DNA from 2 places in the Alicyclobacillus tolerans genome. Region 1 is predicted to be linked to the other one. Evidence: a T-box and tRNA genes for the amino acid it is inferred to sense, from the RefSeq annotation. Region 1 holds a T-box; the other holds one or more tRNA genes.
What was found. The T-box of region 1 lies ahead of tyrS (tyrosine--tRNA ligase). A T-box ahead of a tRNA ligase gene usually reads a tRNA of that ligase, here a tRNA-Tyr.
Positions count from the first base shown of each region.

Region 2: it encodes a tRNA-Tyr, which carries the amino acid that the T-box ahead of tyrS (tyrosine--tRNA ligase) is inferred to sense. The anticodon was not compared.

Region 1 is NZ_JBMGNK010000002.1:2,446,338-2,456,481, forward strand. Features, by position in the region: gene ACOJUR_RS12530 (YebC/PmpR family DNA-binding transcriptional regulator) at 1-159, opposite strand, end outside; gene ACOJUR_RS12535 (NAD+ synthase) at 163-1,014, opposite strand; gene ACOJUR_RS12540 (nitrilase-related carbon-nitrogen hydrolase) at 1,011-1,916, opposite strand; gene ACOJUR_RS12545 (phosphotransferase) at 2,019-3,002, opposite strand; gene ACOJUR_RS12550 (LysM peptidoglycan-binding domain-containing protein) at 3,009-3,680, opposite strand; gene ACOJUR_RS12555 (methyl-accepting chemotaxis protein) at 3,782-5,581, opposite strand; gene ACOJUR_RS12560 (sporulation protein YunB) at 5,655-6,401, opposite strand; gene tyrS (tyrosine--tRNA ligase) at 6,446-7,684, opposite strand; T-box leader at 7,757-7,987, opposite strand; gene ACOJUR_RS12570 (transglycosylase domain-containing protein) at 8,096-10,144, shown strand, end outside.
Region 2 is NZ_JBMGNK010000002.1:1,610,664-1,620,807, reverse strand. Features, by position in the region: gene ACOJUR_RS08020 (methionine gamma-lyase family protein) at 1-490, opposite strand, end outside; gene ACOJUR_RS08015 (hypothetical protein) at 613-1,221, opposite strand; gene ACOJUR_RS08010 (GTPase domain-containing protein) at 1,202-1,822, opposite strand; gene ACOJUR_RS08005 (AAA family ATPase) at 1,819-2,793, opposite strand; tRNA gene ACOJUR_RS08000 (tRNA-Ser) at 3,011-3,104, opposite strand; tRNA gene ACOJUR_RS07995 (tRNA-Val) at 3,116-3,191, opposite strand; tRNA gene ACOJUR_RS07990 (tRNA-Thr) at 3,208-3,283, opposite strand; tRNA gene ACOJUR_RS07985 (tRNA-Asn) at 3,291-3,365, opposite strand; tRNA gene ACOJUR_RS07980 (tRNA-Ala) at 3,371-3,446, opposite strand; tRNA gene ACOJUR_RS07975 (tRNA-Pro) at 3,499-3,575, opposite strand; tRNA gene ACOJUR_RS07970 (tRNA-Arg) at 3,577-3,653, opposite strand; tRNA gene ACOJUR_RS07965 (tRNA-Gln) at 3,661-3,735, opposite strand; tRNA gene ACOJUR_RS07960 (tRNA-His) at 3,741-3,816, opposite strand; tRNA gene ACOJUR_RS07955 (tRNA-Trp) at 3,822-3,897, opposite strand; tRNA gene ACOJUR_RS07950 (tRNA-Tyr) at 3,966-4,049, opposite strand; tRNA gene ACOJUR_RS07945 (tRNA-Thr) at 4,055-4,130, opposite strand; gene hfq (RNA chaperone Hfq) at 4,274-4,528, opposite strand; gene miaA (tRNA (adenosine(37)-N6)-dimethylallyltransferase MiaA) at 4,605-5,567, opposite strand; gene ACOJUR_RS07930 (class I SAM-dependent methyltransferase) at 5,569-6,393, opposite strand; gene mutL (DNA mismatch repair endonuclease MutL) at 6,386-8,284, opposite strand; gene mutS (DNA mismatch repair protein MutS) at 8,263-10,144, opposite strand, start outside.

The sequences.
Region 1 (10,144 bases):
AATTGCCACTTTTAAACGAAAATTGGTATCCGGATTGCCGCCGCCTTCTTTAGCTGCATGATAAATATCCTTGGACAGTTTCGTAAACAACTGCCCCCGAATGGCATCTTGCCTGCCTTTGCGACGCTGTATGTTATGCCATTTAGAGTGGCCTGACATCTTTCAATTCCCCCAATCTCGCAAATATCGGAAGTCAATACCAACCGTACGCGGCGATATTTTGGCAATCACAGGTGGTTTGCGCTTGTACTGATTGCGCCTTACCCGTTGAATCACCCGCGAAACAAGAGCCTCCGAATAGCCGAGCGCCACGGTCTCGTCCAATGAATACCGTTCATCTACCAAGTAATAAAGTACTTCATCAGCGTCATCGTATGTAAATCCAAGTTCCTGTTCATCTGTCTGATTTTCCCACAAATCAGCGCTTGGCGCTTTCTCTAAAATCGACCGTGGCACACCAACAGCGTTGGATAGTTGACGCACCTGACACTTGTATAAATCACCAATGGGATTCAGCGCTGAAGCCATATCGCCAAATTGAGTGCCATAGCCAAGCAGCAACTCTGTCTTGTTACTTGTTCCAAGAACAAGTGCAGCTAAATGGGCTGAAAAGTCAAAGAGTGTACACATGCGCTCGCGCGCCATACGGTTGCCTTTCCTGAGCGGTGTCGCTGGACTGCCAAGCAGAGTATCAACTTGAGCAAAATAAGCGTCTACTGGCGCTGTAATAGGAACGACCGTATGCGGCATTTGTAAATCATGGACAACCGCAAACGCATCCGTCAAAGAGGCTGGGCTACTCGTCTCATAAGGCATTAAAACGGCATGCGTCCGATCACGACCAAGCGCGCGAACTGCGAGATAAGCAACCAACGCCGAATCGATGCCGCCAGAGAGACCAAAGACCACTCGTTGAAACCCTGACTTATCGACTTCATCTCGAATAAATCGTTCTAGCAGCGCCAGTGTTAAATCCTCATTCAGACGCAGTCGATTGGCAACTTCAGGTTTCATGTCCGCTCCCCCTCTGGCTGACTGTTTGGCGCCCAATCACACTGAGTTTCTTCTCGTTGACGCAAAATTCTCTCCAGCTCGCGCTGAACCAACAAGGGTCTTTCATCTCGTAAGATAGGCGTACTGAAGCGAGCTCGCCGTACCGATCGCAAATCGAGTTGAATTGAGAACATTCCCTCTTCCACCGTAGGAGCAGTAAACAGCCAATCACCCTCAGGACTGACTGCACCGCTGCCCCCAAAAAAGGAAATGCCATCTTCCACACCTACTCGATTCACAAAAGCGATAGGACAGCCATACGTTTGTGCATATACTCGTAAAAGTTCACGCCAAAAACGTTGTGAGCCAAAATAATGAGCGTCTGTCACATCACGAGCTGGAGAAGAAGCTGTAACAATCATGAAATTTGCACCGCCTAAAGCCAACAAATATGGACTGGTGACATGCCAGGCATCCTCACAGAGAAGCATTCCAGCAGTCCCAGCAGGCGTACCAGAAAATGTTTGAAAACGTGTTCCTGGCGCAAAATACCTTCGTTCATCAAACATCCCATAAGTGGGTAGGTATACTTTGCGGTGAACAGCTCGTACTTTTCCTTCAGATGCGTAAACAGCACTGACATGGAACAAATGGTGTGATGTTTCTTCAACAAAAGAAAAGACAATATCGATTTCGCGGCTAGCCTCTATTAAAGATTGTATTTGCGGATGAACGAGAGGTCTGGCAATGTCCAGTGTCATATCCTGCACTTGATAACCTGTCAATCCTAATTCAGGAAAAATAATTAACTGCGCCCCACGCGCCCGAGCTTCCCTAATCCACTCATGATGCTTGTCCAGATTCCATTCAAAGTCGCCCAGTCTTGGACTCAACTGGGCAAGAACCACTTGTAGGCGATCCACGATCGCAACTCTCCTATCTATTACTGTCCTATACAGACCTGCTTTCGTCTGCCTAATCCTAGGCTTAGTATACCTAGGCACCTGACGAATGCAAGCTGAGAACTACATGCGAATCGGATAAGGACTGTCACTGTATAGAAGTTGACGCCTTTTTGATTCACATTTGAGTGCGTAATGCACACGCGCCCAATCGTCAGCCGGATAGCCTCGTTTCGCCCATTCCACAAGAGACCGAGCCAGAATATCCGGCCAAGCCAAAATCCGCCAAAGAAGTCGTTCTCGCAAAGGCGACAAATGCGCAGCCTCCACATAAGCATCCATCATCTTCCGCCAATCGCCAGCTTGAAGATTCCCAAGAAATAAACTGTGGTTAGCTATTTGAGCCACGTCATAAAGCGGATCGTCCAAACCTGACTGGTCAAAATCAATCAACTGTACCTCCTGCGCTGGTCCAACAAGAAGATTATGGGGAGCTAAATCGCGGTGGCAGAAGGATAGCTGGCGAAATTCTACAAGCTGACGATAAAACGGAGCCGGCTCTTCCAGCACCTGGGCAACCTGCTTCAGCACACCAACCGAGAAAGGTTCAAGTGGCGGACAGCGTTCGCAAGCATCCTTCCAGACACCGGAGAGTGCTCTTGCCTTGAGAAATATTCTCTGCTGCAATGGCGTATGGTGAGAAAGAACAGAGGCGTCCATGCGCTGGACTGGAATTTGATGAAGCTGGGCCAGCGCATGGATAGCCGCCATTCGTTCATTCGGCAAACCAAGATTCAAATGCCGTCCAGGTAACCAAGGTTGCAAATAGCCGAGAGATGGAATGGTGTGAAGTCTGGTTAAATATACATGATTCTGATTAGGCAAAGCTACAGCAAAACGTATACCTTTTTCCTGCAAAAGTTGAGAGACTTTCGACAACGCTGCTAAACGTTTCTCACTGTCTTTCTCCTCTGCAAATTTCCAGACATAGTTCTGCCCATCTGCGGTAATCAAACCTGTCACAGTTCGTCTTTCTATACTGGCAATAACATTGAGCCCGTAATAGGATGCGATTTCACGAATAGCACCCTCTGCTAGCAGAGCCATGTGTAGTCAACCCTTGTCATAGGTAATGGTATCTGACCATCCCTCATCATCTAATCCACCCACAGGAGTCTGGCCGGATGTAGGCAAATCATTGTTGAAGGCTACTGTTTCTGATTGCCCCCGCGTATCTGTCAAAATATCAGACCAAGAAGACAAATCATAACTGCTTTCAGCAGCCGCTGGACTGCCTATATCTTTGCGCAATCCTCCTGTATGTGTGTGGGGGCCTTCCCAGTCGTTTATATTTTCTTCCGATCCGGTTGGCATCACCGTTTTATCTTTCATCATGTTCTTGGGAGGTGCAGCACTGGGAATGTAGACCACACGTCCGGGATCCAGTGTATCGCTTGGGCTCATTCCGTTTAAATGACAAAGTTCTAAAACTGAAACGTTGTAGAGTTCAGAAAGCGATTCTACGTTTTCACCTTCTTGCACCACATGCGGCCAAACAAACCCAAAATAACTGGGCACTTTCACGGTTGCTTTACTGGTTTTACTTTTTTTCTGCCCACCGGCAGATGATTTACCAAGTTCCGGGATACTGAGTGTCATGCCAGGAATAAGTTTGGCTGGAGATGTTATTTCTGGATTGGCTGCTAGGATGAGTGGAATTCGTACGCCAGTTTTCTTGGCGATACTGTAAAGACTGTCTCCTGGGCGCACAACATATTTTTTCACTACCGATTCCCTCCTCTGCGCGAAAGTCAGACTTTCCGCGCACGGTCTGCGGCAGTATATGCAGGCGCCCAGTCGAATGTCAGAGAAGAATGAAAGGAAATTTAGACTTTGAAAGTACCCACTAAGGATTGCAGTTCCTGGGCTAAATGAGATAACTCGTGTGAGGCTGCGGATATTTCTTCAACCGTCGCCAAACTTTCTTCTGTACTAGCGGCGTTAGCTTGTGAACCGGCAGCCACTTGTTCCATATAAGCATTTAAAGTTTGAATGACACTCAGACAACTTTGTACAACTGCACGGGTTTTTTCTACACTTTCTGCGATACTGTCTGTTGTGGGAACCACTTGTTTCACAGCCTGCAAAATACCATTCAGTACAGATTTGGTTTGCACGCTTGCTGCCTTACCGGCCTCAACAGAAACTACACCTTCTTGCATCACTTCGGTAACCCGTTCAGTGAGTTCGGCGTTTTGCCGAACAATCTCGTCGATTTCCAAGGTCGCAGAGCGACTTTGTTCCGCTAATGCGCGCACTTCTTGAGCAACAACCGCAAAGCCGCGTCCTGCTTCACCAGCACGTGCAGCCTCAATCGCAGCATTGAGAGCAAGAAGGTTTGTCTGATCAGCCAAGTCACGGATGGTATCCAGAATACGGTTAATCTCTTTTGATGATGAAGCCAAGCGAGAAACTTCCTCATTGGTTTTAGCAGCAATTTCAGCGACAGTTTGCATGGTACTTTCTGCTTGTACGACAGCTGCCTCTCCCTGTTCCGTCGCTTTCACCACTTCATCCACAGCTTGAAGCACGTGCTGTACACGGTTAGCAGTAGCGTTTCCCTGTTCCTCCACGCGTGCCATTCCTTCTTTCATGTCACTCAAGGAGAGAACGGCCTTTTCACTTAAAAGTGCAAATTCGCCAGCCGTTTCAGCAATTTCATTGACAGCATGGGCTGTCTCATCCGTGGAAGCTGTCAAATCTTGTGCATTGGACGCCAACGTATTGGCTGTCTGCACAACTTTGCGCACTAAATCAGCAACCGAGGCTAACACCCGATTGGTGGCTTCAGCTAATTTTTCAATCTCATCACGGCTGTGCACCCCTTCAATACGTCGGCGCAAATCCCCATCTGCACTGGCAATTTGATCGAGAATTCGCGTAACTCGTCTAATATTGCGGGGAGTTTGAAACGTTGCAGGAATTCCAAAAATAAGGCCAATGAGAATAGTGAATAAAATAAGGACTCCCAATACTACAAAAGTAACATTGACAGTTTGTTTGAGGTGTAAAGCAGAACGATTGGCGGAAGTTTGCACCGTATTTAAAAATTCATTGATGGAGTCAGAAGCATTGGCTAATCGTTGTGTGCCTTTGCCCTCTGCAACCAACTGCAATGCTTGTTTCCCTTCATCGTCCATCATATACGTTACCAATTCATTCGCTTCGGTAGAATAATTGACAAATTGAGCTTTGGCATTCTCAAGTTCTGCAAGGCTCTTTGGATTATCGGCCAGCAAGTTTTCGAGTACATGGTAAGTGTTTATAAAATCGCCCGATTTATCGTAAAAGCCATTGTTCAATAGATTTTGATTATTCGTCATAAGATAGCTGTGCATGGTTGAATCCATAGATAGCAGATCTTCCTGTAGTCGGTGCCCGTCCTGCAAGATTTCTACATCTTTTGTGGCTACCGTCTGTATTTGACTGCGCATGTTTAACAATTGCACCGTACTGACAACGCCAATCACGATAATACTCAGTAAAATGATGCCAAATGTTCCACCAATTTTAATTTGAATGGATAAAAAAGGGACTTTTTTCCTGTACCAATCTCGTACTTTGTGTAGTGGTGACGAACTGCGATTGGGCAGCTCTGAATTTTGTAATTGTGGTTCCAAACTCAACTGAACTTCGCCCCCATCTCCTATACCCTAGTCAAAATGACAGAGATGAATTCGACTTCCAGCATGAGTTTTCCTATCGGGGAGCGGAAAATTTTGTCGAACTTTGTCCATTTGAATGGCTATAATTGTTCCACCCGCCAGCAGCGTAAGCTCCAGGAACCGGACCTGACATAACAATGACAGCCAGAGGTGCGTCGGACTGTACACTAAGAGGCAAAGAGACAAATGGAGCGATCACGTTGACATCCGCTACTAAACGCAATTTTAAAACATGGACGGCTTGGTTAAGTCCTGTATTACTTGAATCGATATACAAAGTGGAATGAACATTTCCAAGTAAAATAAGGTGTACAGGTACGCTCATGCGAGCCAAAGAGAAAAGCGGTCCACCAATGGCTTGGCCAATCGGTACAGAGATTGTAGTGTGATTAACCTGATTGATTAGCTGTTTAGCTCTTTGAGTAGCATCTGCTTGAATTTCTGTGAGAGCGTGCAGATGGAACCGAGCAACTGTTAAATTACTCTGTCCCGGCGCTGGAGAGAGACTGACAAGTTCATCAGCATCTGAAATTTTGAGCAGTTCAGTATCGAGTGCCTGTGTCAACGCTTCTGAAGCAACATGACGCGCCTCGGTAGCAGCCAGGCTAACCATGACGGGTTGAAGACGTCGTTCTGCAGAAAACATCATACATACAAGTGCAGCAGTAAATAAAAGGATAACCATCGGTAATCTGAGCCGCAAAAAAAACTTTGCGCCTGCCTGCACTTCCACGGAGGAAGAGCGGGCAGAGCGGCGCGCGTGAAATTTTCGACGCAGCATGGATGCGCACCCCCCATGCTTCTTGTATGCATCGAAAAATAAAACTAGGACAGGCGAATGCGCACAAATTGCCGCTTGCCCACTTGCAAAATATCCCCATCAGAAAAATTCAACTCAGCGTCTACATTGTCAATTTTTTCTCCATTCCAACGAACCGCACCGCCCTCAATCAGCCGACGAGCCTCTCCATTGCTTTTGGCAAGCCCTAATTCTGTCAGAGCTTTCACCACCCAGATCAGAGATTCAGACATGGATACGTCTGGAATATCGGATGGCAGTTCTCGCTTTTGAAACACCTGTTGCCAATGTTCAAGCGCTTTTTGTACTGCGTCGTCACCGTGAAAACGTCTTACTAGTTCAGCAGCCACTTGCATTTTGGCATCACGGGGATGAAGAGTGCCATTTTTTAAACTTTCGAGCCAGTTCTCATATTCCGTTTGAGCTGGAGTGAGAAGCAGAAGGTAATACTTTGGCAACAATTCATCTGGAATCGACATTAATTTGCCGAACATGGTGTGTAAATCTTCATTAACACCTACATAATTGCCGAGACTTTTGGACATTTTGTGCACGCCGTCCAACCCTTCGAGAAGCGGCATCATCAAAACAACTTGCATGTCCTGTTGAAACTCTTTCTGCAAGGTGCGCCCCATGAGAAGGTTGAATTTTTGGTCCGTACCGCCAAATTCAATATCGGTTTGTAATGCAACTGAGTCATAAGCCTGCATGAGCGGGTAAAAAAACTCATGAATGTGAATAGGTCTATTTTCTACATAACGTTTATGAAAATCGTCCCGTTCCAACATGCGTGCCACCGTCACGTAGGAAGCCAAGCGAACCACATCCGCAAATGTCAGCGCTGAAAGCCAGCTTGAATTGTAGACAATCTCTGTCCGTTTCGGATCGAGAATTTTAAAAACCTGAGTGACATAAGTTTTGGCGTTTTCTTGAACTTGTTCTCTGCTCAGTTGTGTGCGTGTTTCCGACTTGCCTGTAGGGTCGCCCACTTGGCCAGTAAAGTCACCAATCACCAAATGAACTTGATGGCCGAATTCCTGCATTTGCCGTATTTTTTGCAAAACAACGGCATGACCAAGATGAATATCAGGAGCTGTAGGATCCATTCCCAATTTCAAACGCAAAGGACGGTTCTCCATCAGACATTTGCGCAACTTGTCTTTCAATTCTGTTTCGGGAACGATTTCCGCCGTACCTTGAGCAATCATGGCAAACTGTCTTTCCACTTCTTTTTCAATTTCAACCGGCACATGCGCAGCCGTCATATCGAGATCGACCTCCATCAAATGAAATGGGAAGTTATACCTCCCAGGAATCATAAAAAACACCTCATCCTACTACAGGACGAGGTGTTATTCCCCGCGGTACCACCTGAATTGCTGAAGAATCCATTCAAAACACTTCAGCCACTCCAGGCGATAACGGACCCATCCGTGTCTTTGCAAAAGTGCAAACACAACCTCAGCAGTTGTAAGTTCAGCCTGGAAGCAGGTTCGGCTCGCAGCAACCGCCGACTCTCTGGACCTTTTTATTCTTCCTGCCTACTGATTCTGCGTCAACAGCATGAAACAATGATTTTGATTCAATCTATAACAGAAGCCAATCTGCTGTCAATGGCTCTCATAACTGTCCATAGTTTGATGCATGATGTATAGAAAGAGAGGAGACCTGCGGTCATGACAAAGAGATACAAGCATCGCCAAAAACGCCGTTCCAAAGTGGTTCGCTGGCAAAAAGGAATGCGCTTTGTCAGTTCAATTGTAGCAGGTGTCTGTGTCAGTACCGCTCTCTTTCTGATTGGCGCAGCTGGCGGTTACAGCTATGTAGCAGCCCACCATTTGCCAACGCTTGATGTCAATCGCCTGGCATCACAGCCACACATTACAGAAGTATACGACAGAAACGGAAAATGGCTTGGAAATTTTGCCCGCAGCGAAGATTTTGAAAGCATCCATTCTCTTCAAGAAGTGTCGCCCTTACTGGTACAAGCGTATGTAGACGCTGAAGATAAAACTTTTTTTAAAAATCCAGGGATTGCACCGCTTTCACTATTGCGCGCCTGTTATCAAGACGTCGTATGGCATCATATTGTCAGCGGAGCAAGTACGATTACCCAACAAACCATTAAACTAGTCTATTTTCCAGAGCAACAACGCACACTAGAGCGCAAATTAGAAGAAGCGGTTCTTGCCATAGAAGCCAATCATTTTCTTAGCAAACAAGAAATTTTAATTGATTACTTAAACCATGTGTATTTCGGCAAGTATGATGGTAAACAAATTTATGGTGTCAAGGCAGCTGCACACATTATGTTAGGTAAATCCTTGCAAAACTTGACACCTGCAGAAGCAGCCTTTTTGGCAACAATCCCGAACAATCCAAGCGAGTTTCATCCAATTCAACATCCGCACGCCACTTTGACTCGCTGTCATTGGATTCTAGGGGAAATGTACCGTTGCGGCACACTTTCCAAAGCAGAATATCAACAGGCGCTGAATGAGCCGATTTTAAAAGAATTGAAGCACCCCAACATGCCTCTGTTTGGCAATCACCCTTACTTAATGCTCGATGACATTCAGCCACTTGTCGCTCAGTTATTGGTCGATCACGGTTTATATGCCAATAGAGAATCTGCCATCAACGCACTGCCATTCTCTGGATTACGAATTTATACTACGGTGGATGCACATCTGCAAAATCGTTTAGAAGACATTCTTGCAAATAACCCGAGTTTATCCAATTGTAATTTGCCAAATCCTGTACATCCACAACAATACGATTTACTGGAAGCCGGTATGACGCTGATTGACAACCATTCTGGAGGCATCCTGGCTATGAGTGGAGGACGCGACTACCGTGACGATCAAATTGACCATGCAAACTTGGCCCGTCAACCGGGATCGGCCATCAAGCCAATTCTTGATTATGCGCCAGCTATCGATTGTGGTCAGCTTATAGCAGCCAGCATTCTTTCTGACCGACCTACGATCTTTTCCAAAAAACCTTTATTTGCTCCAAAAGATGATGATGGAAAATTTCGTGGCGACGTCTCCGTTCGCGAAGCGCTAATTCATTCGTTCAATGTACCTGCCGTCGAAACATTGCAAAAAATCTCTCCACAATTAGGTTTTGCCTATCTTGAGCGTCTAGGTCTGCCTATTGGCGCGCAGACTTTGACTGGTGGCTCCAGCTTAGTGGAAAAGGATGTGCAACTAGCCAGCGCCATTGGCGGTATGACACATGGTCTTTCAGTCACACAACTGACGGATGCCTACACCGCGCTCGCCAATCAAGGGATTTGGCGGCAAGCTTATCTCATAGAAAAAATCACGGATGCCAATGGACATCTGCTATATCAAGCGAAACCTGTATCACGTCGAGTTTTCCGTCCCTCCACAGCATTTATTGTCACTTCTATGCTTGAAGATGTAGTGAAGCGGGGAACTGGATGGCATATTCATCAAACTTACCCAAATATTAACATAGCCGGAAAAACAGGCACCACAGACAATGAGGAAAATGGCTGGTTTATTGGTTATACGCCTGATTACACATTGGGAGTGTGGACTGGCTACAATCACAACCAATCCATTCCCATGCGAGTTTATCAGACGAAAATGAAACTTTGGGAAGCAATGATGAAACCTCTTTTGAACGCACAAGCAAATTTTCCAGTACCAGAAACTGTGACCAGCGCCTTAATATGCAAAGATACTGGAGAATTA
Region 2 (10,144 bases), 840 kb from region 1:
ACATGACCAGACGAGTGTTGGGTCGCAAAGCTTGAATGATTTGTTCTGTCTGCGGCATACCTGTACCATCAAGCTCGACAACACTACTCTCTATTCCCCACTCGCGCAAACTACCTGGAGATTCGCGTAAACCTACCACAGCTTGCAGGGTGTCGTAAGGTTGTCCAGTGGCAAACAAAACGTGATCGCCCGGACGACAAAGCGCAAAAAGAGAGGTAGAAAGCGCGTGCGTCCCAGAAACAAACTGTGGTCGAACCAATGCTGCCTCTGCAGCAAAGACACGCGCGAAGATACGTTCCAATTTTTCACGACCAGCATCGTCTATTCCGTATCCATTTGAACCTAACAGGTCACTTGTCGATACACGTTCTTCTGCAAAGGCGTCCATTACCCGTTTCTGTATATGAAGAGCATTTTGCTCTAGACGACGAAAAATTGGTTCTACTTCTAACTGCCTTGCTTGTAGCCATTGAAAATCGATGAAAGACATACAAATAGTTCTCCTTTATAGAAGATAACTGAGTCATCGAAAAATGAAGAATGACTGTAGTCGAGCGACCAATCAGCGGTATAGCACTGACCGACATTGTAACACAAAGCGCTTAACAGCATTTAAAAGCTGATGTGCCAATCCTCGAGACGATCTGTTGTCCACTCAGCAATAGCCGTCCAGAAAGAAAGAGCTACTAGAAAAGAAATGGTATATCGGCTTGATATCCAAAACGAAGAACCGAGTGCCAAAACACCGCCAAGCATCAGTAAGGGAATACCTAAACGGCGAGAAAGCGTGTCTTCTATGAGCCAATGGTCCTGGTGATATTGTAAAAGAGAGAGCATACACTCTAAAAATATCGCCATGACTATGCCCCAAACGGCCAACCATGTCCCAACAAATAGTAAGGAACACAACCACATAACGACGATCAAAGAAAATTTACTCAACAATTGACGCCTGGAAATCGGAAGGCTCAACGGAAAAAAACGTAATGCTGAAACTCCAAAAAACATTGCTAGCGCCACATGCGCTTGCCAAGCGCCGGCAATTAACAAACAAAGACCTGTAAATGGGAGCACATGCCGTCCGATTTTCGCGGCCAATGTACGTTCTCCACGTCCCAGCACTTGCTCGGCTTTGAATACATCATCCATCATCTGCAAACTCCAGATAACAAGCAGCAATGAAAGAGTTGGGCGCAAAAAATCAAGCCAGTCTCCAGACATGCTGTTTTACCTCATCAATCGCTTTGTCTTCTGTCCCCTGTAGAAACACTACTGGAATTTTTCCTAATGATTTACGAATATCGCGCTTCTTCCATTTAACTTTCAGTAGTTCGGTCTTCGTCATCACTATGAGATAAGCGCGTCGTGATTTTGCGTATTCATACAGTTCTAAATCGACACCTTCTAGTTGTAAATGAAGACCACTTGCTTCTTTCTCTGAATGATAGATTGACCGTTGTGGCCGCAAAGCCCTTGTTGCATCTATAACATGAATGATAATTTCAGCTTGAAGCAGCAAACGCAAAGTATGGGCCAACGACTCACGACGCACACCTTCTAGTTCCGGATCATCCACCAGTGATTGCGTATCTCGCAGAATCCAGCGTTTTTGCAGAAAGCCCTTTTTAAGCGTTAACTCCATCGGCTCCATTTGCTCAGATGCGTGTTCCTGCAACCATCTCTGCTGCTCGGAAGTTGCCCTTATTGGATATGGATGAGATACTCTACGACTCTCTGCCGTTTTAGCCAATGCCCTGCAGAGTGAAGTCTTTCCGGAACGAGCTTTGCCTACCACAACCACTTCTGAACATGGGCGATTCAAAAAACATCCTCCTCCCGGAAATCTTCGGCTCTTAAAGTCATTAATTCCTCTCTGGAAACACGAGATCGCTGAAACAATCGCGATGCCTGATGACGGATCGCTTTCTCTATCAAATTGCGCACAAAACGGGCGTTACTAAACTCTCGAGAAGCATCCAGAAGCGCTTGTTGAATTTTTCTTCGTAAAATAAATTCAGCATCCGGTGCTAGTTTGTATTGATGTTCTTGTGCTGTTTGCCTGGCAATCGCAATCAGAGAAGAGAGCGTGTAGTCCGGAAAATGCAAATGAATGGGAAAACGACTGGGTAAGCCAGGATTTGTACTCAAAAAATATTTCATCTCATTCTCATAACCAGCAATAATCGCTACAAATTGATTGCGATAATCTTCTATTCCCTTGACTAAACAATCAATCGCTTCCCGGCCAAAATCTTTGTTTCCACCACGTGCTAAAGAATACGCTTCATCAATAAAGAGCACTCCACCAAGCGCCCGCTGTATACTCTCCCTCGTTTTTTGCGCTGTGTGGCCTATATACTCGCCGACTAAATCGGCACGCTCTACTTCGACCAAATGACCCTTCTCAAGCAATCCGCAGTCTCGAAACATTTCAGCAATTAATCTTGCAACTGTGGTTTTTCCTGTCCCCGGGTTGCCTGAGAAGACCATATGCAAGACCAACGGATCGGTTTTAAGCCGAGCCAGCCGACGTTGTTCCTGAATATAAACATGGGCAAAGATTTGTCGGACCATCTCCTTAACTCCATCCAGACCAACAAGACTATCCATTCTAGAAATAATCTGCAGCAAGCGTTCCCTGGTCATATGCATGGTACTGTTTACTTCATCAGTTCTGTATTTGCCCGATAATCTAGATAGCGCTTCGCCAACTGCCATATTACTTTGTTCAAATTCATCAATGACTCTGTACTGCGTAGGGCGTACTTGATTCCATCTGTTTTTGGAGGGCACCCGTTGTCACCTCAAATCATCTCAGCGCTGGTACTGAGGTAGCCTATGCTTCATTCGCGATTTGGGTGAATGCCTAGAAGACGAACTGAAGAAACAAAACAAAGAAAGAGGAAGGTGGATGGAGAAAGTTTTGAGACAAAATAAAACAGACTAAGTGTCAGCTCTGTCATCCTCTGGATAAGAGTTAACTCTTAGTCTGTTTGCTCGAACTCGATTCTGGCGGAGTGAGACGGATTCGAACCGTCGATACGGCTTATAACCGTATACTCGCTTAGCAGGCGAGCGCCTTCGACCTACTCGGCCATCACTCCATAAAAAACTTTGGTGGGCGTTGACGGGTTCGAACCGCCGACCCTCTGCTTGTAAGGCAGATGCTCTCCCAGCTGAGCTAAACGCCCATACATGTTTAGTTTCTGGAGCTCCCAACCAGATTCGAACTGGTGACCTCATCCTTACCATGGATGCGCTCTGCCGACTGAGCTATGGGAGCGAATGAATGGCTCCCCGAGTAGGATTCGAACCTACGACCCTCCGGTTAACAGCCGGATGCTCTACCGCTGAGCTATCGAGGAAAATGTGGTGGAGGTAGACGGATTCGAACCGACGACCCCCTGCTTGCAAGGCAGGTGCTCTCCCAGCTGAGCTATACCCCCATGAATCACCATTCTACCACAAGGCAATTTTGATGTCAACCTGAGAATCAGGTGGTCGGAGCAGCGGGATTCGAACCCACGACCTCCTGCTCCCAAGGCAGGCGCGCTACCAAGCTGCGCTATGCTCCGATGGCGTGCCCGGAGAGATTCGAACTCCCGACCTCTTGATTCGTAGTCAAGCACTCTATCCAGCTGAGCTACGGGCACAACATCCTGGCTGGGGGAGAAGGGATCGAACCTTCGCATGACGGAGTCAAAGTCCGTTGCCTTACCGCTTGGCTATCCCCCATTATTTGGGGTGAGCGATGGGAATCGAACCCACGAATGCCGGAACCACAATCCGGTGCGTTAACCACTTCGCCACGCTCACCACTTTGGCAGGGGCGGCAGGATTCGAACCCACGACATGCGGTTTTGGAGACCGCCGTTCTACCAGCTGAACTACGCCCCTATTGACCGAGGTTTCGAGAGTTCGCCTCCTGCTTACTCGTCCATCCTCTGCCTGCTGATTGCCTTGCCTGGTGGAGGGGGAAGGATTCGAACCTTCGAAGCTTCCGCAACGGATTTACAGTCCGCCCCATTTGGCCACTTTGGTACCCCTCCGCTACTGGAGCCAGCGACAGGAATCGAACCTGCGACCTACTGATTACAAGTCAGTTGCTCTACCTACTGAGCTACGCTGGCGCCTCATCAGCGACAAGTCATAACTTATCACAGTTCCCAACCCTGTGTCAACTACATTTTCATGTTTTTTTGCATTCAATTGCGCATGAAAAATGTTCAAAAAATTGCTTATTATTTGACACAGGGTTGCCTACTCTAACGCGTTAATTTTCGTCGCTTGCAGAACTCTCTTCCGTGTTCATCAGATTCACGGCACGAAGCGGAATAAACGTGGAGACAGCATGTTTGTATATCATTTGCTGTTTCCCGTCAGCTTCCACAACAATGGTAAAATTATCGAACGCCTTAACATTTCCACGAATTTGAAACCCATTGACCAAATATACGATGACTGGTATTTTCTCTTTTCTAACTTGATTCAAAAAAGTATCCTGAATATTTACCGGCTGTTTGCTCACGCCGTTCACTCCCTGTTCATTTCGTTCAGGTGTAGCGGCGTCGCTTGACTGTATCCGACTACACGCATGCAAAAGTTTACTCGTCAGCATATTCTCTCTGAGGGAGAGTAATTCCTGCTAAAAACTGCTCAATCTTCTTCCGCGCTTGTACTACAACTTTATCTTGCGCATAATCATCCATTTCTATCCATATCGCTCGCGGATCTTGGCGCAAAAAACTGATCTGCCTTTTTGCCAAACGACGGGTGTTTCGCTTAATGAGTACAACAGCTTCTTCCAAAGAAATTTCAGCACGCAGTGTACGTACCAATTCTCGATAGCCAATCGCTTGCATTGACTGTGCGTCTTCCGACACACCTGCCGCCAGCAAACGCCTCACTTCATCGAGCCAGCCACTCGCCATCATCTCGTCCACACGCTTATCAATTCGAGCGTACAGCCAATCACGCGCGCCATTCAGTACGAGCAGCAATACATCTGATCGATCACGATGCGGCTGCCATTGATAAGACTGAGACATGGGCCGTCCTGTCAATTGATAGACCTCCAACGCACGCACAACTCTCCGCACATCATTGACATGCAGACGAGCTGCTGTGAGCGGATCGACCTTATACAATTCCTGATAAAGTGCCTCACGGCCATGATTGGCAGCGTAATCTTCCCAATTCTGACGCAAGGAAGGACTGGATGGCACGGTCTGAAAAGAGAGTCCATCCAGCAATCCTCGCAAATAGAGGGTTGTTCCCCCAACAACAAGTGGTAAACGTCTACGCTGCGCAATGTTGGCTATCGTTTTTTTCGCGTAGTTTACAAAATCTGCCACGCTAAACGATTCGTCCGGATCAACCAAGTCGATGCCGTAATGAACGACTCCCTGCATTTCTTCAGGAGTAACTTTACCCGTACCAATATCCATTTGTCGATAAATTTGCATCGAATCGGCTGACAAAATCTCCGCTTCCAACTGCTTGGCAAGTTCAATTGCCACAGAACTCTTTCCAACTGCTGTAGGACCTGCTAGACAGACAAAGGCCAATTTACGTCCCCCCTCTCTCCCAGATGCCGTAACGTACACGTCCACTTAACTTATCCGGTTGAATGGGCAATTGCCTCCAAATGGAATCATGAGCACGTGCCTTGATCACCACACGATGCCTGGTCACCCGGCAAGCTTCAGCAAAGAGTATCTCGTCAAGTGGCTCCTTATACGCAAAAGGTCGCAATGCAGCGATGCCAGGAGAGTTCATGATGGGTTCCTGGAACATAGGATCGATATAAATTACATCATATTGCTGATGACCACTCTGGCGCAAAAATTGCAGTGCGTCTTGATGCAGTAAATCAATCCTCGAAAGCCAAGTTGAAATTTGTTGCGGCAAATGCTCAAGACCCTCTGTCTGTGCGTGCTGAAGCATTCGATAAATGACAGGACTTTTCTCAAGAGCTGTGACTTTTCCCTGACGACCAACTGCATAGGATAAAACGACAGCATCGGATGCTAAGCCACAAGTTGCATCTAAAACCCAATCTGACGGGCGAATTTGTGCAGCTTGCAAAAGCCTGTCGGTACCTCCTTGAAGAAGTGTTTGCAATCTAAGGGTCGACATTCCGGGGTGATATTGCAGGCCATTTTCAGTTTGATCACGATGATAAAAAACGGGCCAATCCGCGGCTACAACAATCACTTCTGCCCCAGTATCCGAAAAGATTTTGGCTATGCTTCGTGAATCACGCGTTACCCATTTTGCGTCAAAAAACTTAGCCAATCGCTGCGCGTACTGAATAGCATGGCAGTTTTCCTCCTGCCGGACGGGTGTGACACACACCCATTTTTTATAACCATCAATCTTCAACTCAGACAATGCGGCGAAATCCTTTCTCCAAATCGTAACTATTTAACTCTAATAAAACAGGTCTGCCATGCGGACAATGAAAAGGATCGTCCAATTCTACCAATTCCTCACATAAAGCCAATATCTCTTCGTCAGATAACCGATGGTTGGCTTTAATTGCGGCTTTGCAAGCTTTTTGAACGATTTTCAAACGCAACTCTTCAACAAAGGCGCCTGATGGAGCCTGTTTGGCTATCTCTACCAAATCATCAAAAATCCGTTGCGTTAGCTGCAGAACATCAAGCCCCTCCCAGACGAGCGGTACCCCTCGAACACATACATCCAAACCACCAAATGGTTCGATATCGAGACCGAGTGAGGCGAACACTTCTTGATGCTGCATCCAAATACCGTGAGCCGAAGCTGACAGTGTAAAAGTAAGAGGAGTCAGCAAGGGCATTGTGTCTGCAGACAATTGCATTTGTTTCAAAAATTTTTCGTAAAGTATGCGTTCGTGAGCCGCATGCTGATCGATGATGTACAAACTTTCTCCATCTTCGGCAATTACATACATCCCTAAAGCTTGACCAATAGGACGCAATTGCCAATTTTTAACTCTCTCTCGCAAAGAAGAATCCTGTACTTCTTCGTCTTTGACTTCACTTGGCAACACAGATTCTGATGCCAGTACTGCTTCTGGTTGGACTGAAAATTCGTACGCTTGCGAAAGCGGATGAGAGAGTGTATTTTTTTTAGAGTTTGTCGACATGTCCATAGATTCTGCACGGAGACCCACAGACTGCTCACTGACCGATAATTTGGCTTCAGAGAACGTGGTTTGGTTTTTTTCGTTCTGCCCAAAAAAGGGTACCTGATAGGATGAAATTTTTTCTTGAACACGACTAGTTACAGGCCACTTGGGTACCAAATGCTTGTCCGAAAGCGCGTTCTCCACCATACGTGTAATCAGTTGACTGACGTCTCGTTCTTCGCTTAAGCGCACTTCACTTTTGTGGGGATGGATATTCACATCAGCCAAGATAGGATCCATGTCGACAAAAAGAGCGTAAATAGGATGTTTTCCCACCATCAAACGTGTTCCGTAGCCTGCTGCGACAGCTTGATGTAAAGACAAATTACGGATTGGGCGATGATTAAGAAAAAGATACGCGTGATTGCGATTACTTCTTGCTTGCTGAGGCAAACCGAGCCAGGCGGTAACTTGACAAGTAACTGAACTTTGACTGGCTTCTAACAATTGTGTAGCTTCCACAGGCCCTAAAAGTGCAGCGAGTACCGACCGTTGACCACCGCGACCGCTACTTTGAAAGACAACTCGTCCCTCGTGACTTAACAAAAAGGCAACATCTGGTCGAGAAAGTGCGGCTCTTTGCACAACATCAACAATGCGTGAAAATTCAGTTTGAACACTGCGCAGATATTTGAGTCGGACAGGCGTGTTGTAAAACAAATCTTCCACGACAATACGAGTGCCTGGCGGCGCTCCTACTGGTTTGGGTCCATCGGTAATGGAAGTCCCTTCAATACGCAGAAAAATGCCATGTGTTTGATCGGATTGACGCGTCGTCAAACTGACTTTAGACACTGCAGCAATAGCAGCTAACGCTTCCCCACGAAATCCGAGCGTTTGAATACGTGTCAAATCCCGAGCATGAATAATTTTACTGGTAGCATGTCGCGAAAACGCCAGCACTGCATCCTGTTCGTCCATGCCCACGCCATCGTCTTCGACGCTCAAGCGTCGTATACCGCCTTCTTCGACCTCAATTTTGATACGTTTAGCTTTGGCATCAAGGGAGTTCTCAATTAATTCTTTTACACAAGAAGCTGGCCGTTCTACCACCTCTCCCGCAGCAATTTGATTGGCCAGAGCGTCGCTCATGACTTGGATGACACCCATGACATCACCTCCTTTGCACGAGCAGACCACTCTTCCAATTTCTGCAATGCCTGCAACGGCGTAATCTGCAAAACATCCAATTCAGCCAAAGCACGCAAAATTTCAGCAGCATAGTACGAATTTTGCGGCTCACTATGCATTTCAGCTTCAGTTTTCACACCGAAAGGAACATTTTCTTCAGAAGCTGCCAAGTGAAGTGTCGCCTCGCTAGCAAAACTAGAGAGATAAGACTGCGCTTTGGAGAGCACCCAATCTGGTATACCCGCTAATCGAGCCACGTGGATGCCATAACTGCGATCGGCAGCAGTCATAACCAATGTGTGCAAAAACTCGATATGATGCCCCGATTCCGCTACCGCCACAGAAGCATTCTGCACGCCAGGTAGTTGATGTGCATGTTGCGTCAACTCATGATAATGCGTTGCAAACAAAGTTAGCGGTTTATTCGTTGCCTGCAGAAAATCCATAACAGAAGCCGCCAAAGCCAAGCCATCCTGGGTCGATGTACCTCGTCCGATCTCGTCTAAAATAACCAGACTGCGCCCTGTGGCATGACGAAGAATATGTGCCAACTCCATCATTTCAACCATGAAAGTGCTCTGTCCGCTGTGGATATCATCAGCAGCACCAATCCGTGTGAAAATTTCGTCAAACTGACTGAGTCGCATCGATTGCGCTGGAACATACGAGCCCATATGAGCAAGCAATACCAGTAAAGCCACCTGACGCATATACGTACTTTTACCGCCCATATTTGGACCTGTAATTAGCATAAAATTATGATCTGAACTTAATCTTGTATCATTGGGTATAAAGCGTAAATCCGGAATCGCTTCAATGACTGGATGCCTGCCAGCGACAATTTCTAAACAGGCTTCCTGTGACCATTCTGGGCACGTATAGCCGTATAAAGCTGCAACTTCAGCCAAAGATGTATAGACGTCGAGTTCAGCCAACACTTGAGAAACCAATTGTAACTCGTGTCTCTTTTCAACCAATTGCCTGCAAAGATCGGCAAACAACTCCGCTTCTCGATGAGCAGCCTCCTCAGCCGCTTGAAGGATGGCACTTTCGCGTTCTTTAAGTTCTGCCACTGTGTATCGCTCGGCAGCGGCAAGTGTTTGCCGACGTTCATATTCTGGAGGTATTTGATTCACCTGTGTCTTCGAAACCTCGATAAAATATCCAAATACTCGATTATAGCCTACCTTCAACGTCCGAATACCTGTTCTTTCCCGCTCTCTCTGCTCAAATTGAGCCAACCATTGCTTGCCGTTACGTGATAGATCGCGATACTCGTCCAGCTTGGCATCTACTCCTTCACGAAAAATTGGACCAGCATCCAATTGAACGGGAGGAGTTTCAACCATTTGATGAACAATCAACGAAGAGAGATGAGTCACATCAGGTAACTGATGGAGCAGTTGCTGTAATCTCTGCACGGGAAGATTGGCAATTTCTCGTATGGCAGGAACCTTCTGCAAAGCTAGGCCAAGCTTAAGCACATCGCGCGGAGTCGCTTTTTGAAACATAATCCTGCCAAGCAATCGCTCCATATCAGAGACATTTGACAAAGTTTGCTGCAGGGCACTGCGAGCAATCACATCTGACAAGAAGATAGAAATCGCTTCCTGACGTTCTAGGATCGGTTCACGTCTGGCCAGCGGACGTTCCATCCAGCGACGCAAAAGACGCGCACCCATCGCTGTTTGCGTACGGTTCAAATGATGATAGAGCGAACCTTTCTTTTCTTTCGTGCGTTCTGTCTGAAACAACTCCAAATGTGTGACAGCTGCAGGATTCATTTTTAAAATTTCTTCCTGTCCAAGCAGAATAGGTTGCTTTATATGCAAGGTAGTT